DNA from 2 places in the Senegalia massiliensis genome. Region 1 is predicted to be linked to the other one. Evidence: predicted binding sites of a transcription regulator. Region 1 holds the regulator's gene; the other holds the start of a gene.
The links. The regulator Rex, encoded in region 1, represses fermentation and respiration genes when NADH is low (regulators of the CRP and FNR family bind a similar motif). The targets are predictions, from matches to a motif close to ATTGTTAANNNNTTAACAAT.
Positions count from the first base shown of each region.

Region 1 (16,066 bases):
TTAATTTCATCATAATCCCTATGTAAATCAAAATAATAATACCAAATACTTTTAAAATCTTCTTTATTAGTATTGGAAAATACTGCATCATTACCTTCTTTTTTTATATTAAGTATCTTTCCATAAGCAACTATAGTATAACTTCCATCATCTTCTACATGCCATCTAAATGCTTGGCCACACTCAAATATATGTTTAGGCTCAAAATTCTTTATATCTTTTATTATGATTTTATCATTTTGTTCTATTAATTCATAGCTCATTTTACAATTACCTCCTATTTCTTTACCTAAGATAATTACCCTAATAGGATATTTTTAAACCTATACAATAGTAAAAGGTCCCTTTTAAAGGGACCTTTATATATTAATATATTCCTTGTGCCATCATTGCTTCTGCTACTTTTAAGAATCCTGCAATATTTGCACCAGCAACTAGATTATATCCAAATCCATTTTGTTCTGCTGCAAAACGAGCATTTTCATGTATATCTTTCATTATCTTTTTTAAATTTTGGTCTACTTCTTCTTCTGTCCATGATAATCTTAAGCTATTTTGTGCCATTTCAAGTCCAGAACATGCAACTCCACCAGCATTTGCTGCTTTTGAAGGACCTACTATTAATCCTTGTTCTTGTAAATATTTAAGTGCATCATTTGTTGTAGGCATATTTGACACTTCACAGTAGTATTTTAATCCATTTTCTACCATTTTCTTAGCATCTTCCATATGCACTTCATTTTGAGTTGCACAAGGCATTGCTATATCAACTTTAACACCCCATGGTTTTTCTCCTTCAAAATACTCTACTCCAAATTTATCAGCATAATCTTTTACTTTATCTCTACCTGACATTCTCATTTCAACCATGTAGTTTATTTTTTCTTCTCCAGTTACTCCATCTGGATCATAAATATACCCATCTGGTCCTGAAAGTGTAACTACTTTTCCACCTAGTTCATTTATTTTTTGAACTATACCCCAAGACACATTACCAAATCCAGAAATAGATACTGTTTTGCCTTCAAATGTATCTCCATGATAATTTAATATTTCATTCATAAAGTATGCAGCACCAAAACCTGTTGCTTCTGGTCTTATTAAACTTCCACCATATGATAATCCTTTACCTGTTATAACCCCGTTTTCAAATGCGCCTCTTATTCTTCTATATTGTCCATATAAATATCCTATTTCTCTAGCACTTACACCTATGTCCCCTGCTGGAATATCTACATCTGGTCCAATATGTCTATATAATTCAGTCATATAAGCTTCACAGAAATTTCTTATTTCACGATCAGATTTACCTCTTGGGTCAAAATCAGAACCACCTTTACCTCCACCCATTGGAAGACCTGTAAGTGAATTTTTAAATGTTTGTTCAAATCCTAAAAACTTTATAATACCTGAATATACTGATGGATGGAATCTTAATCCACCTTTATATGGTCCTATTGCTCCGTTAAATTGAACTCTCATACCACGATTAACTTGAATTTTACCTTCATCATCTTGCCAAGCTACTTTAAAAGATATTTGTCTTTCAGGTTCAGCCATTCTTTCTAATATATTTGCTTCAACATATTCTGGATGATTTTCTAATACTGGTTCTAATGTACTATAAACCTCTTCTATTGTTTGAATAAATTCTGGTTCATCTGCATTCCTCTGCTTTACTTTCTCAATTACCTCTTCTACATAAGACATTAAAAAACTCCTCCCTTTTTTTGAACTATTAATATATTATGTAACTATATTAACCAAACTCAAATTATGAAAACCTTTTCACGAATATTGCCTTTCAATACAATCTTATGATAACATAAGAAATTTTTTTTGTAAATAAATATTAAGGATTCATAACTTTTTTTATATTAACATTAACACTTAATACATTTAAAGAAGTAGTATACTCTATTTCTTCAATTATATATCTTTGTAACTTCTCTATAAATGAAGGTAAGACTTCTAATTTATTAATATTTATATCTACATTTATTTCTATACCATGAATGTTATTTTTTATATAAATATTATTTATTCTTTCTACATTAGATAATTTGTATCCTGCAATTTTTATTAAATCTTTAAGTACTCCATTGGATATAGTATATTTACCAAAATAACTAAATGTAGGTCGTACTACAGTTTTTTCATAAACATCTTCTTTATTTTTTTCATCTTTTCTTCTAAATATTTTAAGTGTATCAATAAAATATCCTGAAAAATCTTTTTTAACTTCAAATGTAGGTACTGGGATTATATGCTTTCCTTCTTTTTGTCTAGATTTTTTTGCAATTAGTATTTCTTCTTTTTTAGATATTTGATCTATATAAATTCTTTCAGATATTTTAGGAAGTTCTAATGTATTTGCAATTCTTTCTACCATTTTATCTGAAGTACCAAGTATTAAAATTTTATCTAGAGCACCTGCTTTTAATACCTCCATTACTTCTTTTTTATGATCATCGTCCATAAATAATGCTCTTTTCACTGCACTAATAGTTGAACTTTCTCTTTTAGCAGATTTACCTGCCATTACTTTTGCTCCTTTTATAAGTAATCCATCATCCAATATATATTTAATTTTTTTATCTTTTGCAACATTTATAGCTTTATAGCTCTTTCCTGTTCCACTTTCTCCTACTAAGGCATAAACCTTCAAATAAATCACCTCAAATTTTTAGATATAGAATATTATAACAAAAGGAATCAGCATATGCTAATTCCTTTTAAATTTATATTTTAAATCTATCAATTTCACTATTTAGCTTATCTGCTAAACTATTTAAATTATTAGCAAGTACTGCTACTTGTTCCACTGCAGATGTTTGTTGTTGCATTGAAGCACTAACTTCTTCTGAAGCTGCAGCTGTCTCTTCTGATACAGATGATATATTTTGTATAGAATCTATTAATTTATCTTTTCCACTTTCTATAGATTTTATAGCATCATTCATTCCTTCAATTCTGCTTGATATATCGTCAATTTTGTATGATATTTTTCCAAAACTATCATTTACTTTACCTACTGCATTACCTTGTTTAACTGAACTTTCTTTTACATCATTCATAACATTTACTGTGTTTTTACTTTGAGTTTGAATTCCAACTATTATTTCTCTTATTTCATCTGCTGCTTTTCCAGACCCTTCTGCAAGTTGTCTTATTTCATTTGCAACAACTGCAAATCCTTTTCCATGCTCTCCTGCTCTTGCAGCTTCTATAGATGCATTTAATGCAAGTAAATTTGTCTGTTCTGCTATTGATGTAATAGTTTCTAATATATTTCCTATGTTTTTAGATTTATCATTTAATTCAAGTACTGCTTTTTCTATGTTTTCTGTAGTAGTCTTATTTTCTATATTTTCATTCTTTAATGTTTCTACTGCTTCTACACCACTTATATTTAAATCCATTACATCATTAGTAGAATTCATTATCTGTTCACTACTTGTCACAAGCTCGTTTATTTTATCTCCAAATCCTGAAACCATCTGTGCTCCCGTTTCTGCATCTCCTGCTTGCTCAGATGCTCCCTTCGCTATCTCTTCTACTGTACGAGCTACTTCTTCAGCAGATGCACTAGTTTGCTCCGATGTAGCTGCTAATTCTTGAGAAGAACTGATTACTTCCATAGATACATTTTTTGAACCTTTTATAAGGTTTTTAACTTCTTCTATCATCAAATTAAATGTATCAGATAATATTCCAATTTCATCATTAGATTTTACATCTGATCGCACAGTAAAATCACCTTTTTTCACTTTTTCCATATCAGTTACTAACTTATTTATAGGTTTTGTTATTCTTCTAGAAAAGATTATTGCTATTATACTTCCTATTAATAATACAACTAGAGCTATTTCTATTGTATAAATAAGTATTTTATTAACTTCATCTTTTATTTCATTCATATATGTAGCATTTAAAACTTTCCAATCTAATCTATCTATTGTATCAAATGTTGTAAATTTATCTAGTTCTTTTCCTTCTTCTTCCATTGAATATTCTACTAAACCTGACTTATCTTTCTCTACAGCTTTTTTTAGTTTTTCAACAGGGATTTCCTTACCAATCAATTCACTATTTGGATGTGTCATTATATTATTATTTTTATCTAATAAGACTAGTTGAGTATTTTCACCAAAATCTATCTCAGCTAACCTTTCATTTATAACATTTAAAGACAGGTCAATAGCTATTACTCCAACGAGTTTATCTCCATTGTATACAGGGTTAGAAAGAGTTATTATTGTATCTTTTGTATCTGCGTCTACATAAGGTTCATTCCAGACTAAACCATTAGACTCTTTTGCCAAGTTATACCATGGTCTTGTAGTTGGATCATAAGAAGATTCTCCTAAGTCAGTTATAGGAAAATCATAAAAACCACCATTTGTGTCTCCAAAATATATACTTATTATTTCATTATATGTATTATAATATCTTTCTAATGAATTTGAAATTTTAGATATTTGCTCTTCACTTAATTCACTATTTTCTTCTGCCAAATCTATATTTGTAAGACTTGGATCATTTGATATAATATTTAAACTCTTTTCATAACTTGAAAAATACTTATCCATAGTGCTTTTTACTTCTTTTGTGAATATTTTTGATGTATCTTGTAACTCACCTTTTAATGAGTTAACAGTCACTAAAAAAGAAGAACTCCCAATAAACACTACTGTTAAAAGTATTATTACTATTATTAATGTTACCAGTTTTTTAGTTAAGCTCTTTTTTCCTATTCTTTTTTTCTTTTCACCTTTACCCCCTTGTTTAAATTTTGATAATATTTTTTTGAATTGTTTCAATTTTTCCCCACCTCCATTATATATATCGACATATTTCGTACTTTTTTTAATGTTATTAAAATATTTTAATAAATACATATCACTTTTTACATAAAAAATAGTCTAGTTAAAATTAACTAGACTATTTAAAAATTATTTTTGGTCAGCTGTAACTTTTAGAAATCAACTGCCTTAATTTAAGATTCTACTGCCTTTAAAGCTGTAACTATATCATCTACATTGTCAAGAGCTTCTAATAATTCTGGAATTACTTCAAATAAGTCTCCTACAATACCATAGTCTGCAACTTTAAATATTGGTGCATCAGGATTTTTATTTATTGCTACAATACAATCAGAAGATTGCATACCAGCTAAATGCTGTATAGCACCTGATATTCCTGCTGCAATATATAATTTTGGTCTTACTGTAGTTCCAGTTTGACCTACTTGATGAGAATGCTCAATCCATCCTTCATCTACTGCTGCACGAGATGCTCCTACTACTCCACCTAATTTTTCTGATAATTTTTCAAGTAATTCAAATCCTTCAATTGTTTGAACTCCTCTACCACCAGCAACAATTATTGGAGCTTCATCAAGAGCTACTGTTTCTTTTTCAGATTTTACTATTTCTAATACTTCTGTTTTAAGATCTCCATCTTTAAATGCTACTTCAATATTTTCTATAGTTCCTACTGCATTTTCATTGTACTTAGCTTTTTCCATAACTCCAGGTCTAACTGTAGACATTTGTGGTCTGTTATTTGGACAAACTATTGTAGCCATTAAATTTCCACCAAACGCTGGACGTGTTTGAAGTAATTTTCCATCTTCTTCATCTATTTCTAAGCGAGTACAATCTGCTGTAAGTCCTGTAGCTACTTTAGCTGATACTCTTGGTCCTAAATCTCTACCAATTGTTGTAGCACCTATCAACATTATTTCAGGCTTTTTATCTTCTATAAGATCAGATATTACCTTAGCATAAGCATCAGTAGTATAATTTTCTAATTTTTCATGATCTACTTTTAGAACTTTATCTGCACCATATTTAACTAGCTTTTCAGCGTTTTCATCTAAATCTTTACCTAATAATACAGCACTTAATTCTACTCCACGTTTATCTGCTATTTTTCTTCCTTCACCAAGGAGCTCTATAGAAACATTTAATACTTCACCAGATCTTTGCTCTGCAAATACCCATACTCCTTTATAGTCATCTATATTAATTTTACTTTGTACCTCTTCTTCATCTTTAACTATTGCATCCACTGGACAAGCTTCAACACATTGTCCACAAAGTGTACAATTATCCTTTATAGTTGCTTTTTTATCAATCATATCTATAGCATCAAATGGACATACTTTTACGCATATTCCACAACCAATACATTTGTCTGTTATTACTCTTATAGCCATTATTGTCCCTCCTTTGGTTTTATATTATTTGTCTTTCTTTAAGTCTAACTATTAAATTTCTTACTTTTTCTTCAGTTGTTCCTTCTAATTTTTCTCCAGCACCTTTTGTAGCAGGTGTAAATGACTTTTTAACCTGTGTTGGAGATCCTTTAAGTCCTATTTGTGTATTATCAACTATTATGTCATCTAATGACCATACTTTTATTTCCTTTTCTCTAAATGCATCATATATTCCTCTAATTGAAGGATATCTAGGTTCATTTAATTCACCTATTGCAGTAAGAAGTACTGGCATATTTGTCTTTACTTTATAATATCCATCTTCTATTGCTCTATGAGCTATTACTGCATCTCCTTCCACGTCTAATTTTTCAACATAAGTTATTTGTGGCAAATCAAGATGCTCTGCAATTTGTGGTCCAACTTGTGCTGTATCACCATCTATTGCTTGTCTTCCACAGAATATGATATCAAAATTACCTAATCTCTTTATTGCTCCAGCAAGGGTAGTAGATGTTGCCCAAGTGTCTGCTCCAGCAAACGCTCTATCACTTAATAATATAGCATCATCTGCACCCATAGCTAAAGCTTCTTTTAGAGCTAATTTTGCTTGAGGTGGTCCCATAGTTAGTACAGTTACATTTGCATTATATTTATCTTTTAATCTTAAAGCTTCTTCCAAAGCATTTCTATCATCAGGATTTATTATACTTGGAACGCCTTCTCTTATAAGAGTTCCTGTTTTTTTGTCTATTCTTACTTCATTTGTATCAGGAACTTGCTTTATACATACAATAATATTCATCCTCTTTCCTCCTATCATTTTTAAGCTAACACATTTCCAGCTATAACCATTTTTTGAACTTCTGAAGTTCCTTCATATATCTCTGTAATCTTAGCATCTCTCATCATTCTTTCTACTGGATAATCTTTTGTATATCCATATCCACCATGTAATTGAACTGCTTTTGTAGTAACTTCCATTGCAACTTCTGATGCATAAAGTTTTGCCATAGCAGCTTCTTTTCCATAAGAAAGACCTTTTGCCTTTTTATCTGCTGCATTATATACAAGTAATCTTGCTGCATTAATTTTAGTTTCCATTTCTGCTATCATCCATTGTAATCCTTGGAATTTTGCTATCGGTCTACCAAACTGTTCTCTTTCTTTTACATATTTCACTGCTTCATCCATAGCACCTTGAGCAATTCCTAGTGCTTGAGCAGCAATACCAATTCTTCCTCCATCAAGAGTAGACATAGCTATTTTAAATCCTTTTCCTTCAGAACCTAATAAGTTTTCTTTAGGAACTTTTACATTTTGGAATATTAATTCTGTTGTAGCTGATGCTCTTATACCTAATTTATCTTCTTTTTTACCAATTTTAAATCCTTCATAGTCTGCTTCAACTATAAATGCACTTATACCGCGAGTACCCTTTAATTTATCAGTCATAGCCATTATGATGTAAACATCTGCTTGGCCACCATTTGTAATAAATACTTTTGAACCATTTAATATATAATGGTCTCCTTCTAATTTTGCAACTGTTTGTTGACCAGCTGCATCAGTACCAGCATTAGGCTCTGTTAAACCAAATGCTCCTATTGATTTTCCTTCTGCAAGAGGTTTTAAATATTTTTGCTTTTGTTCTTCTGTACCATATTTATATATTGGCCATGCACCAAGTGATGTATGTGCTGATAATATAACACCTGTAGTACCGCATTTCTTAGATAGCTCTTCAACTGCTATAGCATAAGCAACTTCGTCTCCACCTGCTCCACCATACTCTTTAGGAAATGGTATTCCCATCATTTTGGCTTTCACCATTTTTTCAACTGTTTCTTTTGGATATCTTTCAGTTTCATCTATTTCTGCTGCAATAGGTTTAACTTCTTTTTCAGAAAACTCTTCCATGACTTTTCTAATCATTTTTTGCTCGTCATTTAGACTGAAATTCATTTTTTTACCCTCCTTAAATATACAAAACAATTATTTACTTTTTCGTTTCGTCTATTTATAATGCATAATACGTGCCAATAGATAAAAAATTATCATTTTTTATATTTAAATGCTTAAATTACTATGTTATATAATTTTTCTTGAAAAATAATAACTATATTTTATTGTTAATTATATAACTAATTCTGTGTTGTTTCTTATACACTCAAAATAAAAACCCCTAATACTATTGTTAATTACAAGACAAAGATGATGTGTGTTAAATTTTATACACTGTATGGAAATCAAGACATAATAAAAACTTAGGTTTCCCTAAGCTTTTATTCTATCTTATATTTATCCATTTTTTCATATAATGAAGACCTACTAATATTTAGTATCTTTGCTGCATGTACCCTATTTCCACTTGTAAGTTCAAGGGCATTTATTATTGTATTTCTCTCAGTAATTTCTACTGCTTTTTTTAATGAAAAACTACTTTCTTCATTATTATTATTTTTACCTCTTATATATTCAGGTAAATGAGGAATATCTATCTCACATCCTGACTCAACAATATTTATAGCTCTTTCAAGTACATTTTCAAGTTGTCTTACATTACCAGGCCAATGATATGTCTTTAAAACATTCCTAGCCCCATCAGATATTCCCTTAATATATTTACCTACATCACCTTTATGTTTTTCTAACAATATATCTATTAAAATATCTAAATCTTCTTTTCTTTCTCTTAAAGGAGGAATATTAAGTTTTATAACATTTAATCTATAATATAAATCTTCTCTAAATTCGCCTTTTCTAATCATACTGCTTAAATCTTTATTCGTAGCAGATATAACCCTTACATCAATTGGATGTGTCTTATTAGAACCAATTGGTTCCAATTCTTTTTCTTGTAAAACTCTAAGTATCTTAGCTTGCATATTTAATGGCATATCTCCTATTTCATCTAAGAAAATAGTACCTCCATCAGCTAATTTAAATTTTCCTATTTTACCACCTTTTTTTGAACCAGTGAAAGCTCCTTCTTCATATCCAAATAACTCTGATTCTAATAAATCCTCTGGTATTGCAGCACAATTCATTTTTACAAATGGTTTTAATTTTCTTGGACTTGCATTATGAATAGAATGGGCAAATAACTCTTTACCTGTTCCACTCTCACCTACTACAAGTATTGTAGAGTTACTTTTTGAAGATTTTTGTGCAAGTAACTTTACTTTATTCATAATATCACTATTTGATGGAATATTTTCAAATGAATATTTAGCTCTTCTTTCTTTTATAAGTTCTTTTTTATAATATTTAAGTTCATTTTTAATAACATTTAACTTGTTAGCAAGTGAATTTACCTGTTGTATGTCTCTAAACATGATTTTTCCTATAGCACCAACCACTTTACCATCTTCAACAATTGGTATTCTCATAGCTACAATATTTCTTGAACCTATTTTTTGTATTTCTCCAATTTCTGATTCGCCTGTATCAAGTATTACATGAAGTCTTGTATTTTCTATTACATTTGTAACATCTTTTCCTATTACATCATCTTTATCCACATTCAAAAATTTTGCATAAGACTGATTTATCATAGTTATTTTTCTACTTTTATCAATTACAACTATTCCATCATATGCATTGTTTAATATGGTCTTTAATGTTCCAGTTAAGTTTTTTTCTGTATCTAACTTCCTATTAATTACATTGTTTGTATTATAATATGCTTTTAATAAATCAGTATTTGTCAAAACTCCTACTAAATTATTTTCTTTATCTAATACTAAATTCCTACCCATATTCATATCTAATATTTTATCTGTGTCCTGATCTGGATAAATCCATTTGATGTCCTTATTCATTATATCTTTAATTTCACTATTTAAATCTATATTATTCGATATAGCATAATACAAGTTTTCTTTTTGAAAAATCCCTATAAGTTCTCCTTTAGAATCTAATACAGGTAAAGAGTCTATCTTATTATCATACATTAATTTTGTAGCATATATTATTTGTTTATCTTGATTTATAGTTATAGGATTTCTAGTCATTACATCATTTACTCTCATAATTTCCTCCATATTAGAAAAGGCCATCTATAAGACGGCCTTTATTTTTTCTCTTTTAAAAGATAAGATAATGTAAATAAACTCTCATTTAAATGTACATCTTCAACTGTTATGTTTTCTGGTACTTTTAGATCTGCTGGAGCAAAGTTCCAAATACCTGTAACTCCACTTTCTACTAAAGTATCAGCTATTTCTTGACTACCTTCTTTAGGTGTACATATAATACCTATTTCAATATCATTCTCTTTTATAAAATCACCCATATCTTCCATAGCCTTAACTTCTACATCTCTTAATTTTTTTCCTGTTACTTTAGGATTTTTATCAAATATACCTAAAATTTCAAATCCTGAATCTGAAAACCCTCTGTAATTTGCAATTGCTTGACCTAAATTACCTGCTCCTATTAGTACAGCACGATATGTTTTATCTAATCCTAAAATTTTCCCTAATTCTCTTTGTAGATCTTCTACATTATAACCATAACCTTGTTGTCCAAACCCACCAAAATTATTTAAATCTTGTCTTATCTGAGAAGCAGTAAAATCTGTAAGTTTACTTAGCTCCTTTGATGAAATCCTTTTAATATCATTTTCTAGAAGTTCAGACAAATATCTATAATATTTCGGCAGTCTTCTTATTACAGCCATAGAAACATTTTTATTTTTCATTTCTAATCCCTCTCATTCATTCAAATTTATAAATATGTTAATTATATAACATAATATCAGCATGTGTCAAATTTTGCACTAAGATTATTATACTAGATTTTTATATAATTATCAAAGGTTATCTACCATTCTTAATACTATACCCAATTATATCTATTTTTAAAAACTGTACTAAAAAAAAAATATCATATATAATAGGATAAGAAATAAGGAGTGAAAAAAATGATAATTTTATCATGCAATAATATAAATAAATCTTATATTGGAGAGCCAATTTTAGAAAGTATATCTTTTGCAATAAATGAAAAAGAAAAAGTAGGATTAGTAGGATTAAATGGTGCTGGAAAATCTACACTTTTTAAAATACTAATAGATGAAATTTCTATGGATAGTGGAGAAATATATATTGCAAATGAAACTAAATTAGGTTATTTAAAACAAAATACATTGTTTGAAAGTGAAAAAACAGTATATGATGAAGCTTTAGAAGAATTTAAAAATATTATTGATTTAGAAAAAAGTATAAGAAAATTAGAAATAGAAATAAGTGAAAAAAGTAAATGTGATAACTTAGAACAAATGGATAAACTTATGAATAAATATTCTAGATTATCAGAAGAATTTAATGAAAAAAATGGATATGCATATAGTAGTGAAATTAAAGGTGTATTAAAGGGACTTGGTTTTTCAGAAGAAGAATTCTACAAACCCATAAATAACTTAAGTGGTGGTCAAAAATCAAGAGTTCTACTTGCAAAGCTATTACTTAAAAAACCAAATTTATTATTATTAGATGAGCCTACTAATCACCTAGATATTGATGCAATAAATTGGTTAGAAAAATATATAAAAGAATATAATGGAGCTGCAATTATAATCTCTCATGACAGATATTTTCTAGATTCTACTGTTACTAAAATATTTGAATTAGAAAATAGAAAACTTCAAATATATAATGGTAATTATAGTACATTCATGAAAAAGAGAAAAAAAATAATAGAACTAAAAACTAAAGATTATGAAAATCAAAGAAAAGAAATAAAAGATGAAAAAGAAAAAATAAGAAAACTTGCATTAGGTGGTAAAAGAGCCATTAGACAATCTAAAAGCAGACAAAAAATGCTTGATAAAATAAATGTTTTAGATAAGCCTAAATCTATTGATGGTCGTTCCAAAATAAAATTTGATCCTAAAATAAAAAGTGGCGATGATGTTTTAAAAGTAGAAGAAATATCAAAATCCTTTGGAGAAAATAAATTATTTGGAAATGTTTCATTTAATATATATAGAGAAGAAAAAGTAGGATTAATAGGACCAAATGGTGTTGGTAAAACAACACTTTTCAATATAATATTAAAAACCATAGAAGCAGATAGTGGCAAAGTAAATATTGGTCACAAAGTAAATGCAGCATATTATGACCAAGAACAAACAAACTTAAATAATAATAAAACAATAGTAGATGAAATTTGGGATGAAAATCCATCCTTTGATCATTATACTATTAGAAGTATTTTAGCTAGATTTTTATTTACTGGTGATGATATATTCAAAGAAATATCTACACTTAGTGGTGGAGAAAAAAGCAGATTATCTCTTATGAAACTAATGCTTTCTAAAGCTAATTTCCTACTTATGGACGAGCCAACAAATCATTTAGATATTGATTCAAAGGAATCATTAGAAGATGCTTTAATAGATTATACAGGCACTTTATTTGTAATATCTCATGATAGATATTTTCTAAATAAAGTAACAGACAAAATACTTGAATTAACTAATGAAGGTTTAGAAGAATACCTAGGAAATTATGATTACTATATTGAAAAAAAGAATGAAATAATAGATGTTGAAGAAAATAAACCTACTAAAACAAAAACTCAATTAAAAAATGAACAAAAAAAGCAAAAAGAAAAAATACGTAATGAAAAAAAGAAAAAAAAGAAAGTTAAAGAAATAGAAAAACAAATTTCTGATTATGAAAAACAATTAATTCAATTAGAATATGATATGTGTTTACCTGAAATATATTCAGATCCTGAAAAAAGTACTGAAAATATAAAACAAAGTAAAATAATAAATGAAAAATTAGAACATTTATATAATGAATGGGAAATGCTACTTTCAGATTAATAGAAAGTAGCATTTTGTCTTAATTTATCATTAAAAAAAGATTATTGTTTACCAAACATGCGTACTAATTATATATGTTTATATATAATTAGGTATAAATTAAAAATTATATACAAATAGTCCACATTTTATACACATAATCCCCAAACTTATCAACATTTTTTTTTAGAACATATCTATTTCAGAGTTCTTTTCCACATTATCCACAGAATTTGTAGATAAAACTGTAAACATTGTGGAAAAGTCATGTTATTATATTTTTCGTCAAAATTCAATTTTTAAGTTAACATAATACCTAATCTCCAAGTTTTAAATTTGGAACTGCATTTAAACTAAGGTCAGAATACTTATTATTTATATAATTGTAATATCCAGCTGATGCAATCATAGCTGCATTATCAGTACATAATAGTCTTGATGGATATTTAACCTCTATATTATATTCTCCAGCTTTTTTCTTCATTAATTCACGAAGTCCACTATTTGATGCTACTCCTCCAGCTATAGCTATTATTTTAGAGTTTTTCATATTAGCTAATTTAACTGTTTTATCAACTAATACCTCTATTACAGCATTTTGAAAGCTTGCACAAACATCTTCTACAACTATATCTTCACCTTTTTGCTTCATGCTATTAAGATAATTTAATACTGCTGACTTAAGACCACTGAAACTAAAATCAAAGCTGTCTTCCTCTAAATAACTTCTTGGAAAATCTATTGCATCTTCATTTCCTTTTTTTGCTAAATCATCAATGATTGGACCACCTGGATAACCTAAATTCATAGCTCTTGCTATTTTATCAAATGCTTCACCTGCAGCATCATCTCGAGTTCGACCTAATATTTCATATTTCCCATAATCTTTTATATAAACTAAATGTGAATGTCCACCTGATACTATAAGACATACAAAAGGTGGTTTAAGATCTGGATATTCTATATAATTTGCACTAATATGACCTTCTATATGATTAACTCCTATTAAAGGTTTATCTAATGCAAAACTAAGTGCTTTAGCATATGATAGCCCAACTAAGAGAGCTCCTACAAGACCAGGTCCATATGTTACTGCTATATTATCTATATCATTTAATGATAACTTTGCTTCATTTAAAGCATCATCTAATATATAATCTATTGTTTCAATATGTTTTCTGGAAGCAACTTCTGGAACTACTCCTCCAAATTTTTTATGAAGATCTATTTGTGAAGATATTCTATTAGTTAAAACTTCTCGTCCATTTTTAACTATAGCTATTGAAGTTTCATCACAAGACGTTTCTACTCCCAATGTAATTACATTTTTCAAAATTATCCCTCCAAAATTATTTAATTTAATTATATACCATGTTGAATATTATAAACAAGTTCTACAAAAACTAATTTTAATCACTTTAAAAAGGAGTGTGATCTTATGCCAAAAAATAGACATATAGGATATGATGGTGTAGATAAAAATAATAGTTTTTTCAAAGAAGTATATAAAGCAACTGCCTTTGGTGATTTATCTCTTTATAACAATATGAATGAATTTACAAATCCAAAAAGAGATAAAATTCATTTTGATAAAAGAAAAAATGAATTTAGATAAGTAATAAAAAATATTAGGACACCTAATTAGGTGTCCTAATCTAACTTTACATCCATACTTGATAAAATTTGATCTATAAGATTTAAACTACATTTATGATTTGCATTAAAATGTTTGCAATTTTCACAACTAATAGTCTCTTCCCCCATAGACTTTACTTCTGACCTTAGATTTTCATTTTCTTCAAAATTATATTCACTACATCTCTCAGCTATATTTTTTAATTGATCTTTATTTGCCATATTTATATCGCTCAATTTATCATCTCCCAAATAGTTATATCCTTAGTATAACTATTTTAGAAAATTATATTCCAATATTTAAACCACCACTTGTTAGAATATAAACTCCTGCATAAAATATAACCCAAAAAATCCACGGAATAAGTACTGGTAATATTGCCTTTTTATATGAAATTTCAAATATATATTTTGTTCCAATAAATGATAGTACAAGATACCATATTATAAAAATATCTATACTCAAAGCTATTCCAAAAAATAGCGTCCCTTCTAATGATGAAGGTAATATCTGAGCTAAATTAAATTTAAAAACATCAAAATTTGTGAAATATATTATTGTTCTAGAAATTAATGTTCCAAGCACTATAGGTATATATGAATAACTTGTTACAAGCATGCCTTCTTTTGTATCTCCATCTCCTCCAACAAGTACAGAAAGACCTGTTATCATAAAGGCTTTAAAACCAATTACAATTAAAGGCATTATTCCAGCTAAAGCAATTGTCATGTATTTATATACTTCTAATTGAGAATCACTTGGAATAGGTTGGCCACTTTGTTTTGCACTATCTATCATACTATTTATAAAATCAGTAGAACTTATTTCAATAAATGCTGCTAAAAATGAAATTACCAATATAATTATTATAGCCAATTTTAAATTCGGATAAAATTTTATGCTTTTAAACAATTCTTTTGGATTTGTAAATACATCTTTTATCTTTTCTTTCATTGTAAGTTCACGTGCATCACTATAATCTATAAATTCATTAAAATTATCACTCATAAAAACACTCCTTTTAAAATAAAACTTCTTTCCACATAATAATTGCATCTTCATTTGTATCAGAATAATATCCAGGTCTGATTCCCACTTCTACAAAATCATTATTTTTATATAATTTTATAGCAGGATCATTAGACTTTCTTACTTCAAGTGTCATCCTTTTTATCATCATTTCTTTAGATATTTCTACAAGTCCATTTAATAGTTTAGTCCCTACCCCTTCTCCTCTATATTCAGGATGAACTGCAATATTTGTAATATGAGCTTCATCAAGTATAAGCCACATTCCCCCATAACCAACTATTTTAGTATCATTTTTGGCCACTATGTATCTTGCAAGCTTATTTTCTTTTATCTCTTTTATAAATGATTCTTTTGACCA
Region 1 covers NZ_QXXA01000011.1:89,721-105,786, forward strand. The annotation lists gene D3Z33_RS10805 (DNA-3-methyladenine glycosylase family protein) at 1-263, opposite strand, end outside; gene gdhA (NADP-specific glutamate dehydrogenase) at 367-1,710, opposite strand; gene D3Z33_RS10815 (hypothetical protein) at 1,853-2,668, opposite strand; gene D3Z33_RS10820 (methyl-accepting chemotaxis protein) at 2,742-4,823, opposite strand; gene D3Z33_RS10825 (electron transfer flavoprotein subunit alpha) at 5,000-6,223, opposite strand; gene D3Z33_RS10830 (electron transfer flavoprotein subunit beta/FixA family protein) at 6,243-7,028, opposite strand; gene D3Z33_RS10835 (acyl-CoA dehydrogenase) at 7,049-8,188, opposite strand; gene D3Z33_RS10840 (sigma 54-interacting transcriptional regulator) at 8,509-10,257, opposite strand; gene D3Z33_RS10845 (redox-sensing transcriptional repressor Rex) at 10,299-10,928, opposite strand; gene D3Z33_RS10850 (ABC-F family ATP-binding cassette domain-containing protein) at 11,151-13,061, shown strand; gene tsaD (tRNA (adenosine(37)-N6)-threonylcarbamoyltransferase complex transferase subunit TsaD) at 13,357-14,376, opposite strand; gene D3Z33_RS10860 (hypothetical protein) at 14,479-14,655, shown strand; gene D3Z33_RS10865 (hypothetical protein) at 14,691-14,912, opposite strand; gene D3Z33_RS10870 (Yip1 family protein) at 14,962-15,684, opposite strand; gene rimI (ribosomal protein S18-alanine N-acetyltransferase) at 15,698-16,066, opposite strand, start outside.

Region 2 (16,066 bases), on a different contig from region 1:
TCCACATATTTTTTATAAAATATAGGTTTAGTTTCTTTATTTGCAAGTAAAACAAGTTCTGAAGGCAATATTTTATTTAAATTATTACCATATTCTATACCTATCTTTTTTCCTCTTCCTATTGTATATTTTTTATTGATACTTGAATTTGTTAATTTTCTTAGTTTACCTAATTCTTTAGCTATATTTAAAAATAATGGATTTTTCTTTATTTTCTCTATTAGTTTAGTCTTTCCTTCCATAGTTTGTGGTGTACCATTTTCTGTACCCCATATTTCTAGGGTGTCTTTAACCTCTTGAACTTTAATCAATGAATTTTTCAAAGCATTATCTATTCTATTTTCTATTTTATCTCTATTATTTTTAGTCTTGTATTTTATAATATCATTGAACTTATTTATTTGTTTTATTATTCCTTCTACTTGTCTATGTAGTGCTTTTATTTTCTTCTCTGCTGCTTTTAATTCTTCTTTATTCCCTTCTTTCCCTTTCAAGTGGTGGTAAAGGTCGATGTTATTATTTAATTGTTTCTGTTTTGATTCTAAAGCTTTCTTTTTTTTATCTAATTGTTTGAGTGTACCTTTATTTCCTGTTATATCTTCTAATAGGATATCTAGATTATCATACAATTGTTTTATAAATTCCCTAGTACCTTCTATACTCTCAAGATCATTACCCTCTGTAAGCATCTTTAATGCACCATAATCTTGATTTTCCTTTATATTCTGAATTATTTGTTTATTAAATTTTTTTGCATTAGTAGATAAATCTTCTTTTTTTCTATCACTAATATTAACTTTGTAAAACATATTAAAAATGTCTTGAGATAAAAATTTAAAACTTGATAGCTTTTCACTAGCTTTTTCCTCTATATCACTGATTGTATAGTCTATTCCACGATACATTTCATCTAGACTTTTTTTCTTTTCTTTATAGATTAAATTTTCCATTCTAGTATGATTTATTGTTGTATCAAACTTCTTGATTTTATTAGAATCTATATTTTCTGGATAGTTACTTAAAATTTCGTCAATATTAAACATATTCTAATCACCTCCTGATACGTCTATCACTAATTAAATTATATCATAAAAACATAACTCTAACAAGCTATAACTTGTATATATACAATTAAAATACATAAAAAAATAATGGATTCAATTTGAATCCATTATTTTTTGTAATATGAAACCACTTCCCCAGTAATATTATCATGTTGAGAAATGAAAACATATCCATTTTGGTTTAACTCTTGTTTATAGCTATTAATAAGGCTTTTTGCATACTCTTTACCTCTACCATAAAATCTATCTCTTTTATAGTAAGTATTCATGAAGTCTATAAGACTTTCTGCTTTAACCTCATATTTTTTAAAAGTTTTGTATGAATTATTCATTTTTTAAACGCTCCTTCCATTTATTAAGTAATTCATTTCATTTGATAAATTATTTTTTTGTTTATATTTGTATAAAGCCGATTAATATATTAGATACTGAAAGAGAAATAAATCTCTTTATGATAATTAAACTGAAATACTGAAATTAACCTTTACATTAAATAATGAGAAAATGATATTTGATTATTATTGTGGTTATATTTTTTAATATACTCATATAATTTTGAGTAGCTATAATCAAACTCTCTTGAATTCTCACTTTTTAAAGTTATAGAAAGCTTAGAATTATCGAAGTTAAGGAATCCTATAGAAAAGTGATTATATAAAGGATCAATTAAAGTTTGACCAGATAATGAAAACTGATATTTTAGCTTATTGATACATTCCTTTTTATTATCAAAAATATCTTTATCCCATAATCGATTATAAAGACTTTTTGATATATAATCCATAAGTTCATGTTCACTCAAAGAATTCGCTATTTTTTTAGCTCTTGCTCTAGACTCTTTTGTTACTTTTTCAGCAAACATATTTACTTTAGATATAAATTGTTTATCAAAGTTAACATTAACTTTCCACAATAGTCTATTTAAATATATCAATTTCTTTTCATCTACTTTGCTAAGTTCTATTTTAAAAAGATCCTCTATATCTTTTTTGGACCACATATCATTTTCTAAACTTTCAATGGTTTTATATTCTTTTAAAAATATATCTGCATTGAATCTATGTTCTATGATAATAGAATTATTAGATATGCTTTTTACATATAGCTCTATATTGCCTAGATACTGCTTTAAAGCTATATAACTACCTTCATAAAAGTATTTACCATTTAAGATTATTCCCTTTTTATCCATTCCACTTTTTTTGTATTCATATTGATACATTTGTTCAACAGTCATTTCTCTATGAATACCTTTAGAAATACAATTTGAAAAAACATAACTTAAAATAGAATTTTTAAAAGAGTTTATATCACTTACTGCATGACCTTCTATTGTTTTAAGTTTTTCTTCTAATATTGGGAGTAGTTCATAAAAGTATTTATCTTTATTCCCTTTAGTCTCAGATATTTTCATATTCAATATGTCAGTTTTAATAAAATCCATTTGATAATTTTGAACATAGTTATTTTTCATTTTATAAACACACCTTTCAGTTAATAAACCAAAGAAAGAGAAATATATCTCTTTCTTTGGTTTAAACAGCTATACCAACCTTACCTTCTATATCTTTTAAGTGTACTTCACCATCTTTTAAGTGCATGTCTCTTTCTATTCTTGGGTATCTACCTAAATATTTAATAGATTTTAATTCTGATAGTCTAAAGTAGCCTAATTCTTGATCTCTGCCACTATCAACTAAACCAAAGAATAGAAAGTCTCCATTTTCTTGTTCTTCACCCTCAAGAACATACCATCTATAACTACCATATGCATCAAAAAATTTAACTCTGATACATGGATTTTCTATATTCTCAGTTGAATATAATTCTGGTAATTTCCTCTTAATTGACTTGGTTAGTAGTTTCATGTAATAAACACACCTTTCATTTAATAATTTCTTATTTCTATTAGTTACATTTAATAAACTACGCTATACATTCATATACCTCATTTACATTAAGTACTTTTGTACCTTTGCTAATCCAAATGTTGTCATTATGTATAGCAGTAATAACAGTTATAAAAATTTCTCCATATTCAGCAGTTATTTGATTAACTATTCCAACTCCAGTTTCTTTATCTACGATAGCAAATTGTTCACCATTACGTAAATCAAGTAAATTTTCTCCAAGTTTTAGAATAAGAGAATATATTTCATATTTAGATATACCTCTTTCTTCACATCTTTTAAGAGAATGATTGGATAAATCAATGTTTATTAATTCGCCTTCAATGTTTATCTGATAATACTTTTGATTCATTTTAAAAGTTCCCCTTTCAATTTTAAAATTGTTATACCATTTGATAAATTTAGCAATAAAAAAACCCTTTGAAAGATATAAAAATATCTCTAAAGAGTTGAAAAATTGCTATTCCATTTTTAAAACGTGTAATAATAGATAATCTAACCTATTATTAAATTTGATAAATGCCACCGATACAAATATATGCTCGGTTTTTTGTATTTATTTGTTGTATATATATAAATTGTATCATTTTTCATAAATTATATCAAATATAATAACTAACCATATTTCTATTTAAATTGTTTCAACAACTCTTCCAGACTTCTTTAATTTAGTGAGACTTTCTTGAAACTCATCTGGATTTTCAAAAATATCAATTAAAGTATTATCTTTTATTACATATATTTTCTTATTTACATTATCTTTATATAGCAGGTATTGTTCTCTATCAATCTTAATTAGATTTTCTTTTTTCTCTGACTTGATTTTTAAATAATAATCATGAAATATAAAATTATCTTCCTTGATTACACTTACCAACGTACCTTCAACATATAAAATACTTTTATCGTAAGATTCACTTTTTGTATCAATATAATAAGATACAGATATCATAAATATAAAGATAAATACAGCTAAAGAAAGGTAAAGCTTACTTTCTTTTAATAATATCTCTTTAATAATTTTATCATTTTCGCTATTTAATGATTTTATTTTAGAAGTATTAAATATAGCTTTAAGCATTAAAATTGTAAAGATAGTGCCACATAGAAGTATAAACATAATTAACCTTCCCCTTTATATAGTTTCAAAGTATATTCATTATATTTTAAATTAGTTATAATTAAATCCCCATTCTTTCTTTCATTTCACCAATTGACGTATACGTATATCCAAACTTCTCATTAAGTTCTTTATACAGATTTTCAAATTCTACAAGCATTTTATCAATAATTCTATTATCTTCATCAGTTTTAATAGTATCTTTGAGACTTTCTAGTTCAGAATGTAGATTCAGTAGTTCTTTTTCTGTCTTACTAAATGTTTTATTTTTTGCCCTTGTATCCTCACTATCTACCATTGAGTAAGCATCTTCTAATTGTTCTACTACAAGTGACTTAACTCCCATAACTTTTTCCTTTAAAGGATTATCAGAATTAGCTTTTATTATTTCCCTTATAACTTGTATTTCCTCTGGAGATTCCCATAGATAGTATTCTAAAACTTTTAAATCTCTAGGCTCTACCTTACCCCTCTTATTAAGTAGTGCATAACCTTGAAGTATTATAGAGGACTCTATTAACTTTCTATCTGATACAGGTCTATTTAATTTATTACTTATATCCTTACTGATCTTCCAAACTAATTCGTCAATTTCTTCTGATACTTCTACATCCCAAACTTTTTCGTTTAGTATTTTAATTTCATTAAGCTTAATAGTTGCTTGTGGTTTAGTACCATGTCTTGCTCTTTTCATTTTGATAGCCTTTTTGAAATTGTCCTTTTTTTCTATATAGTTAGTTACTACTTTTAAGTGTAGCCTATTATATAGAGGATATAGTATCTTATCTTCTTCTTTATTTTTAAAGTTAGGTATTTCATTTGATGCTGAAAAAATTGATAAATGTCTTGCAGGATATGTATTACCTTCTAAATTTACATCTTCATAGTTTAAACTTTGAAGTAACGTATTCAATAATAAATCATTACTCTTGAAGATTTCATCATAAAAGGCTATATCTGACTCTGGTAATTTTCCCGTTGTAATAACTTTTTGATTACCGTTAACCAACTCCGGAATGTCTAATCTTCCGTATATCTCGTCTTTATCCATCATTTTATTCATTAATAACTCCATATAGTTACTACCTGTAATTCTCTTGTTAAATTCCTTTATAATAAAAGATTTTGCCTGTCCTGTTTTTCCTAAGAAAAACAAATTCCTTTTACTTACTAAAGCTAACTTTATAAGGTTAATCACTTCTTCCCTTTCCATAATAAATTCTTTAAGTTCATCACCAATAGCATTTAGTTTATCAATAGCACCTATACACTCTTTAGTTAATACTTTAGGCATATAAAAACCTCCTTATAATAATCTCATATGATTATTATACCATATAAGTTGTATTTATACAACCTATAACTTGTATAAATACAACTTATATGTCTGGAATATAATAAAAGCATATTCTTAAAGAATATGCTTTTATATTTTTACAGTATCTATTTAAATAATCTTTTAAAAAAAGGTTTTTTTTCTTTTTCTTTATCTCTATTCTCGATATATTTCATTAACTTACTATTCTCACTACTTAATTGTTCTCTTATTTTCTTTTCCTGTTTTTCTAGTTCATTTGACAATGTTTCTTCTATTTCATTTGAGATTGTTTCTTCAATATTTTTTTGCATTATATTTAATTTTTTTTGATAATCTTTTTTTAAAAGAGTTTCTTTTTCATCAATTATCTCAGAAAGTTGAGTTTTCATTGTATTAGCAAACTCATTTATTAACTTATCATCCCTTTCTTCCATATACTGAGAAAGTTTATTTATCATTATTTCATTTAATTCTTTTCCGTTTAATCTATCAATAGATACCAGTTCAAGTGCATTTTCTTTTTGTTCTGCTGCATTTTCTGATTTACTAAGTATTTTCTTAATAATTTCTATTCCTGCACCTTCATCTTTCATATTTTTTATATTTCTTAAGACTTCAATTTCTTTTTCTGTATATTGTCTATGTCCTAGGTCATTTCTAGGAATTATAAGTTCAAAATCTTTTTCCCATTTTCTAATTGTTTGAACATGTAGACCATCTAATTTTGCAGCTACTTCAGTAATTGAATATCCCTTCATTTAACACACTCCTTATTTACCTAAATACATAAACTATTGATGTTGAGTTATACACTTAAAATACATAAATTAAATATTTAATTGATTAATACTATTTACCCAAAGTTATGATGAAAATCATTTTTCTTTTAAAAAATGATTTCTTTTAAAAATGGTAGTCATATTATTAATTTATTATAACATATAACTATTATAAATTCACAGCTTATTTACCTAAATACATAGTTCATTAATGTTTAGTTGTTCCTGTATATAAGCTAATTTATAATTTATCCTACATACTTCATTTAGGTAAATTTATTAGTATCTTTTAAATAAAAAATAGTTAGAGTAAATCAAACATACGATCTACTCTAACTATCTTTTACTAAGTTAAACAAATCTTTACCAAATTGACTATTTTCCTTTTCGATTCTTTCCTTTCTTTTATTCTCACTTGTTTTTTCTATCTGATTAATTTTTTTAGAAATAATAGTATCTATTCTTTCATCGTGACTTTTCCTAAATGTATTAAGTTTCCTACTAGCTGAATATAAGTAGTTTCCTGTATTTAGATATATTATATTAGTCATACTCATAATTGGTGTATTTATCGAAGTAGCTCTATTCTTATCAAATATATCTCTCTTTTTAGTTAATATTCCTTCATCTTCACCTATTAAAGTAACCGTATAACCAATATGATTTTCTCCTATATATCCCATAGAAGTATTATTACTACTAGCATACGCTTTGTATATGCCTCTAAGAACATTATTTCTTATTGTATAAAAAGATTGGAATAATTTATTTGATTTATCTTCAAAAAACCTCTTATCTTTTCCTACATCAAAAATAAAAATATTAGGGATATAGTGAATTGTAACTTCACCATCTTCTTTAACATAAGATTTATAATATTTGGGATTAAATGCAATAGTTTCTCTTTGTAATATCATTTTTCGATATATCTTTGAAATATCATATAAACTTCTTATAACTCCAAGCCTATGACTATATTCTGGGTATTCTTCACATAAACTAAAAAAATCTTTATAATTTTTAGTAGAAAGTAGCTTTTTTATTAGTTGAATGTCGTAACCATATTTATTATTACTCTTATCTATCTTATTTAAAATATCTTTTATAATCATACGAATATGATAAAACATCGTTTTATTACTTATTAATACATTATTTTCTAAAAAATATTCTAATTTCAATATAGAAATTCTAAACTTATCATTTTTTAAATCTTTATTCAAATTAATTCTTTTAAATTTGTTATAATCTCCAGATAAGAGAGCAAATGCAGGTCTTTTAAGATATAAAAATTTATTTTGATTAACTTTTTGAGTACCAATAAATTTAAGGATTTCTAATTTTTTTATTATACCTAAAGTTATTTTCCTATTGGATTCTTTAGTTCGATTTTCACCATCAAATAGATATACTAATTTTTCAAATTGTTTATACATAGCAAAACCATCACAATTCCCTAATATATCTAAAAACTTTGCATATCCTAGATTAATTATTTCTAAATATCTATGTTCAGTTTTTTCAGATACATTCTTAGGTATATCATATTCTTTATTACTATAGTATTCTATATTCAAAGTAATTCTCCTTTCTTATATTACAATCTATATTCTATATCTTTATGAGTATGTATCATTATGTAGTTATCGCAGCAGGATCTAATAAAGTCCTTCTTTTCTTCTATATCACTTTTAGAGTAAGAGTCTGTTATTACTTCTACACCGATTCTGTTGTTATTAGTGATATATAGACCATCAGTAGTTTTCTTTCCTTGATACATATATTTTAAACCTGTTTCAGTAATCCAACTTTCCTTTTCTTTATAATTAAGATACATATAGATTTTAGCTAATACATAGTCATGTTCAATTTGTGATGTATCAGATTTATATATATCTATTAAAAAGTCTTTTCTCATTTTATTTTTACTTTTATCAGATAATGTATATATATTAGTTAGATCTCCAAACATCATATACACACCTTTTTTAATTATATTGTCTTCTTTGATATGGTTGTTCAATCTATTTCTACTCATTCCTAAGAGTTTAGCTAGGTCCTCAGTAATTAAACCAGTTTTAGCTATAGCCTTATACAATTGTATATCTTTTTCCTTTTCTATCATATTCAAGTTCATACACTTACCCCTTTAGTTATAAAAGTTAACACTATATATATAATTATACTCTAAATATATTGTGTAGTAAAGAATTAGAAAATATACATATTTGAAGGGTAAACTAAAGTTGAACTCAACCTAATTTACCCTTTGAATTTATTCTTATTTCTCTACATATTGTTTGCCAAGTGGTGAGTCTTTAATATCTATTTCTCCACTTCTATACATTTCCTCTAGTGTTTCAAATATTTCTTTAGATGGTATAGTCTTTTTTACTTCATTGTTAATATCCATATGATAGTTAGCTAAATTCATATCAGACAATGGAAGATATTTTTTTAATACCTCTTTTAACTTATCATTATTTTCTCCAAATTCATCTAATTCATCATAAGGGTTTTTAAAGTGTGGACTCTGAGTTTTACTTACTCTAGTAGTTAAAGCCAGACTTCTACCTTGTATGGCACTACTTATAAAACAATTACCACTTTGAAAATATTTTAATCTATCAAGTTCTGCTCCTGTAAGATCAGTTTCTTCTGAAATAGTGGCTAAATCATAACTATTATTTGTACGATAAATAAATTTAGTATTAACATTTGCAAGGGTTGTAGTATCTAAATTGGAAGGTCTTTGAGTTACTAAAACTAAATTAATACCATACTTTCTACCTTCTGCTGATATCTCACGAATAATCCATTTAGTTGGAGTCATATTTTCACCTTCTATTGTTTTGGGTGCGAAATTATGAGATTCATCAATAACTACCTCAAAAGGCGGGAATTTTTCAATATTAAGCTGCTTAATTTGTTCTTGAGTAAGAGTATTTTGACTATCTATATATTTTCTTCTTTTCTTATAGAGGTTATTTATAATAAAACCTGCAAAAGTCTTAAGTAGACGAATATTACTTCTGATAATTATTGTCTTTCTTTTTAGAATTGCATTATGAATTGAGTCTATGTTACAGTTGAATATTCCAGTAGCTTTGATATTTTCCAATCTCCAACCTATTCCAGATAGTGCCATCAAGGTAGCAGTTCCTAATTCTCTCTTTGTTCTGTTATATAATTCTAAAGCCTTTGTTGCTACTTTATCTCCTTCACTTCTCCTTACTTCATATTCCCCTGTACCATCTTGATATATCTCCATAAGATTATTTAATTTAGTTTGAAAACTAGTTAATGTATCTCTTTTTTCTAAAACAACAGCAAGTGTGGTTTCCATTGTACTAGTCATATTTTTAGCTGATGATAGTAAGCTAGATAATTCTTCCTTAGATAATTCAGTAAAATCTACCCCTACATCTCTTCCAACATACGCTATTTCGTAATGTCTTTTATAATCATATTGATAATTTACAGGTAGTCCTTCAAAAGTTTCAGAGAAATCCATTTCGTAATGTGGATCAAAAACTATCATAGGTATTTTTTTCTGCATCTTTTCTTCAAGCAGTACTCTTGTTCCATATGATTTGCCAGATCCTGAACCTCCGGTTACTAACATATGAGGATATTGTGCAGTTTTATAGTAATCAAAAACGAAAGGTACACCCTCTTGGTCTAAAACTCCTATATCATCTTTATAAAGCATAGCAATATTACTTACATCATTAGGTAAACTATCTTGCATTTCAGAAGTACCTCGAATCACACCTAATGTTAATCCTTTATTTGGCTTTTTCTTCATTAATAAGTGTTTTACTTCATTAAATTTAGGTAACCTCACAGTAGAGCCTACTGTGATTGGCTTAGATAACTCTCCTACAACTCTTACTTTTGCTAGATTTATAGTTTCATCATCAAGATCATACCCATAACTTGAAAGATTTTGCTTTACTGTATCTTCCATTATTCCTGCTTTTTCACTTGCTAAAGGTACAAATTTATTAAATGAATTAGTTTCTATAATCTCAACTATTGGCTCATCATTATCATTATCCTCTATTATGAGGTATTCATTTATAATAAATTTTCTTTCGTTGGTTGCTATATAAACCTCTGAATTGGTAGTATTCCCTACAACTGTTATACTCATTTTTACATCACACCTTTTTAATTATACTGTAAACCTATAAATTGACCTGTTTTCTTGGCTAACTTTGGCATTGACCAATCTTCATTAGCTTTCCAATATATAAATTCTTCTATTTTTTCACCTTGAATGCTTGTAAAGAAATCAATTTTCTCTTCCATTTTCATTTTGTATTCATCATCTTCCCAAAAATCTTTAAAACCAAAAACTTCAGCAATTCTTGTTACTTCTTTAGTCTTATAATCTAGAATAAGAAAGTCTGGTATCCAACCATTCCACTCTTCATGCTTAGAGTCAGATGATTTTGTAGGTCTTTCAAAAAGAATCTCTCTTTCTAATAGATACTCGGCGAATTCTATTTCTTTAGAACTTTCTACAAAGAACCCTCTACCCTTTAAAGTTGGTATTGTTGCCATCCTATCAATCATTAGCTTATCATTTTTAAAAGTAATAAAAGTACTTATGTAGTATTCAGCATTTTTAACTTTATGCTTATGAAACTCTCTTCTAAATTTTTTAAATTTTACAGTAGCATAAAAATAACCTTTTTTAAAAGGGTCAACTACCTTTATTCTAATGAAATCTTCTCCACGTTGTTCATCAAGTTGTTCTTGTATATCCTCTTTACTACCTAATTTCATGAGGATATATAACTTTCCGTTTTCTATATTCTTTTCTTCTGATAACCTATATTTAACACTAAAATAAGCTTTTTTAATTAACTCAGATATATCTTTATTATTATCCTTAGAATATCTTGGTATAAACATAATGTCAGTAAGATTTATACCTTTTTTACTTGTCTTATTATTCTCTAACTCACTATATAACTCATATAACAGATTTCCTTCCTTTGGACAATACCCCTTATGTTTAACATAGTTTGTCCAACTATTAGAAAGTAAAGTATCTCCCATGTTGAAAATAGAGCTATAGACATTAGTAGTAGAAGTCTTACCCTTACTACTAGATGGGGTGCTTATTTTTATTGAATTTTCATAAAAAGCATTAGTATTAAACACTGCAAATGTTTTACCATCTTTCTCATAGTTGTAAGATCTAGCTCTTTTCTTTTTTCTTTCTTCAAATTCTTTTTCAGACATACTACTAATACAATTTTTGTGATGGTCTAGGCTTTTGTTTGCTCGAATAGCATATGTACTACCATTACTATATTTAGCCATGTGCATTGGTATTCCGTTATCTTTACACAAACAAAAAATCTTTACTTCATCACCATCTGTATTAGCTTTATATAATTTTTTTAATAACCTTTGACCTGTCAGGCTACTTAAAAAACTTCTGGAATAATGTTTTGATTCATCGTTGTGTTCTATTCGAATACTTCTTTCTAAACTCACTTAAACCCCTCCTTATTGATTACTTGCTTGGAAATAACTTCAGTAAATGTTCTTCGGTATTCTCTGGTGTATCACCAACTTTTTCAGCATATTTACAAATACTAACAATGATTTTTTCTTTCAATTCCTTGGTTAATTTTATATCTAGTCCAACGCTTGTAGGGTTTTCACTAGGCTTAAGTTCTGTAATTGCCTTCTTTTCACCCTTGTATATTAATCTAACATCTGCTATACAGGATAGTATAATAGCATTGTTTAATTCTTCACTTGTAATATAATAAAACATATATGGATATTTACTGAACATAGTAGATACATAATTTCTAATTTCTTCAATTTCATAAACTTCTTCTATTTCTCTTATGTATCCTTCAAACCCTATAGTGAGTTTACCTCTTGACCTAAATCTACATTCATCTAAGATTTTAAATACTTTATCTACTTTGGTAAAATCTTCGTTTTCAACTTCGTTCTTACTTATTGATAGGTAAATATAATCGTTAAATATTTTTTCTTTTGAAACTTCTGGATTGTATTCTCTATACATCATAATTCCTCCAATTTTACTTAAAATTTTTAATAAGTTTTAGTATAAGTTCTAATTTATCTTCATCCATATATTGTAATTCTGTAAATAACTCATTTAATTTTGGATTTAAGTATATGTTTTCTGCTATATCTAATTCTATTTTACTCTCTTGATTTGTGTTAAAGAAATCAGATAAGCTAATATTTGAAATCTCACATATTTTCTCTATTTTTTCTACTGATGTTGGTCTAATGTTACTTTCTAGTTTAGATAAGTAACTAGGAGATATATCTAATTCTTTAGCTAGTTCTTTACCTTCTATATTCATTTTTTTTCTCAATTCTTTTATTCTTTTTCCTACGTTAAACATTAAAATTGCCTCCTGTTATGGTTAGCAACTATAAACTTCTCTTTAATATCTAAGTCTAACTCTCCCATTAAGATAGATGTTTCATTGTCGGTAATTCTAACCTCTTTATCCACTATATCAATTGGTATAGGTATTCCTCTGCTTTTTAATGGAGTAAGAGAAGATAATAAACTCATTACTTCATCTACTACATCAACTTGTTCTTTCAGAAAGTCTATAGATATAATTTGAGGATGTTGTGAGAACCTTGCAAATGTCGTGTAGTAGCCTATTTTTATTTCTATATCCAAATCTACCTTTAACCATTCATTGATGTTTAAAACACCAAATAAAAGCTCTCTATCATAATCTTTTATGTAGTTCTCAGTTAATGAATCTTTTAATAATTTAGATATAGTGTGTGTTGATACTTCTTCTATAATTCCTACTGCAGTTACATTATTCTCTAAACAAAATTCTTTGAATTCGTCAAGAAGTGTAGGACAATTATATTCAAATCTTTTGAATCCACCATCTAACAAAACAATCTTATTATTAAATCTCTTAATACCCTCCATAGCACTAATCAGTTCTAATTCAGCTAACCTATTTTTTATGTATGAATGGAAAATTGATTCCATTGAATAATTTCCTTCTTCCATATCATTAATCAAATTATCTAATTTATCTCTATCACTTTTATATACAGGACAGAATACTTCTTCAACTTCCTCAATACAACCTAAATTATCTCGCTTTGTATTATGTGCATAGGCTCTAAGTAGTGTGATTAAATAGGGAAATGTAGCTCCTTCATTGTTTATTGACCCATCTACAGATAGAATGCCATTATCTTTATATCTATTGATTTGCATATGTTTATCCGTTGTAATGAAATTACCTATTTTACTATTCAATAATTTACGTAACTCTGATTTATCTATTTTATTATTCTCTTTATTTCTTAAAAAACTATTTATATTATTTATTTTTGTTATTAATGAACTATTCATAATTTAACTCCTTAAAATTATTATATACATAACTATTATAGAATTAATATATATTGAATATATAAATATTACATAATGATTATGTATTCAATATATATTTAATTATACAGATAGAAAATTTATACTTTGATTTTATAGTAAAATATAAAACATATAAAATTATCATGTATTATTATATATATTCTTTATATAATAATTATATAAAGAATATATATAATGTACTATCTTATACTTTAAACTGTCTCAAAAGTTTCTGTAACTTCTTTCACATTACTAATTCCATTTTTTAATATAAATTCATATGCTTTATCTGTTATTCCAGATATGTCATGATTGTGAGTTGATAGAATTATTTGCTTGTTAAAACTAGTAGATAATTCTCTTAAAAACTTTCCTACATTTAATGCTTTAGATGAAGGAGAAACATATTTGCTAGGCTCATCTAATATAAGTGGGGCAGTTACTTTAGTTCCAATACTACAATTTAAAGTAGTAAGTAGAGATAAGGCCGTTATGTCTCCTTTACCCCCACCTGCACTTCCTTTTGGGTCTGCCTTAACTGTTCCAAAATCAAAGTCAGTAACTACACTAAATTCAGCACTACTATTTTCACCCTTAGTTTTCATATCTATCTTAAATTTTGTATTATCCTCGAATATATATTGTAAAGGTCTAGTAACTAAGTTTTCCATAGTTTCTACACTTTGATCTCTTGCTTCATCAGATGCACTCTGTAACAGTACTAATGTTTCACTTAGTATTTCTTTTTCTTCTAATTTATCTTTTATTAAAGTTTCTTTTTCCTTTATTAAGTCAGAAAGGCTATCTTTTTTGCCTTTTTCACTCTGATATAACTCTATCATTGAATCTAAATAAATCTTTATATCATCTGTATTCATTTAATCACCTAATCTCTTTCTGGTAATTTATTCATTTGCTTTAACAGGTCATATGGTATCAAACTATCTACTTCTTCAATTAATCTTTCTAATTCTTCAGATATGTTATTTATTTCTTCATCAATGTTATCTGGGTTTACTCCTTGTGCTTTTATTTCTTCCTCTAACTCGACTTTTCTTTGCTCGTGTTGTTGTTTTCTATCCTTTGCTAGTTCAACTAGTGTCTTAGTATTAGCTATGCACTCATTATAGTATTTAAGTTGCTTTTCTTTTTCTTCTATATTTAATTTATCTAATTTATTATTCATTTTTAACACTCCCTAATTTATTTATTTAGTTCAACTATTAAATGGTCTACAACATTATCATTAATTTCACTTCTGCATAAAGGACATACTCCAATTTGCTTAATGATTTCTTCATATTTACAAATACTATTATTTAGATCATTTAGCTTTTCTTTAATAGTTACATCTTCTTCATCAATTAGTTTATTCTTATTCATTATTTCTTTTTTAAGGCTAAATACACCTTCATAAACCCTAAATAGATTGTTAATTTTACTTATAGAATCGTCTATTCTATTTAGCTTATCTTCTTGTTGGATAAATGGCTTTGTATTCTCTATTTTAGCTTTTATAGTATTGTATTCGTTTTTAAGTGGTATTAGTGTGTTGGCTTTATTTAAATCTCTTGTAGCATCTTTATATCTTTTAGACAATTTGTTTATATCTTTAGATTCATCTAAAATTCGTCTTATCTTATCAAGTTGAGCATCAACCACCTTATAAGGTTGAGTTACACTATTTAGGTTGTTGAGTTTATATATCAAACTGTTAGCTTTTTCTATATTGCCATCTAACTTAGATACCAGGGGACTATACTTAATTACTAAATTAGCATTTCCTATTTTTTTCTTTGTGTTTGTGTATTTATTTATCAATGGAATAGTATTAGCAATTAAATTAAATTTTTCTGTAGCATTATTTAATAATGTATTAGCTTTATTATTATTATCTTCAATTTTAAGTATATCGTTTTCTGTTTTTATGTTTCTATTTGTAACTACATAGTCCTCATTTAGTTTAATAAGTATTTTGAGATTATTAGTAGATTGTGAAATGTTATTTATTAATTCATCTATATCATCTAATTTTAAGCCTTCATTTATAACTCTATCGGCGTTATTTATTTCTTTAGTAGAGTGAGAGTACCCCTTATCTAACCTAACCAAATTATTAGCCTTATTCAATTTAATAGCAATATCCTTAATTAAATTACTAGCACCATCTATATTATTAATATTAATTTGTTCTAGCAGCTTAACTGATTTATTGTACTCATAACATACTTTTATATATTTAGTATTCAATTCTTTTACTTTCTCTGAGAGAGTTTTTAATTTAACTTGTCTATCATATAGTGCTTGTACCTTATCTATTCGTGCTTTTAAATCATCAAGGTAGTCATATTGCTTTAATTTCAACTTTAATGATTCAATTTCTTCTTCATTTCCAGATATATTCTTATTTACTTTATTTAATTCAACTTTAGTATCTTTTATAGATTGG
Region 2 covers NZ_QXXA01000013.1:92,266-108,331, reverse strand. The annotation lists gene D3Z33_RS12470 (hypothetical protein) at 1-1,043, opposite strand, end outside; gene D3Z33_RS12465 (hypothetical protein) at 1,172-1,396, opposite strand; gene D3Z33_RS12460 (hypothetical protein) at 1,549-2,538, opposite strand; gene D3Z33_RS12455 (DUF2958 domain-containing protein) at 2,600-2,932, opposite strand; gene D3Z33_RS12450 (hypothetical protein) at 2,991-3,326, opposite strand; gene D3Z33_RS12445 (hypothetical protein) at 3,606-4,094, opposite strand; gene D3Z33_RS12440 (AAA family ATPase) at 4,156-5,388, opposite strand; gene D3Z33_RS12435 (helix-turn-helix domain-containing protein) at 5,538-6,170, opposite strand; gene D3Z33_RS12430 (hypothetical protein) at 6,524-7,768, opposite strand; gene D3Z33_RS12425 (hypothetical protein) at 7,789-8,328, opposite strand; gene D3Z33_RS12420 (ATP-binding protein) at 8,473-10,347, opposite strand; gene D3Z33_RS12415 (hypothetical protein) at 10,365-11,705, opposite strand; gene D3Z33_RS12410 (hypothetical protein) at 11,725-12,252, opposite strand; gene D3Z33_RS12405 (helix-turn-helix domain-containing protein) at 12,269-12,604, opposite strand; gene D3Z33_RS12400 (DNA double-strand break repair nuclease NurA) at 12,604-13,596, opposite strand; gene D3Z33_RS12395 (hypothetical protein) at 13,830-14,495, opposite strand; gene D3Z33_RS12390 (hypothetical protein) at 14,504-14,803, opposite strand; gene D3Z33_RS12385 (AAA family ATPase) at 14,821-16,066, opposite strand, start outside.
Region 2: a site for Rex is predicted at 13,613-13,632, ahead of D3Z33_RS12400 (DNA double-strand break repair nuclease NurA). Genes of this name have one in related genera too.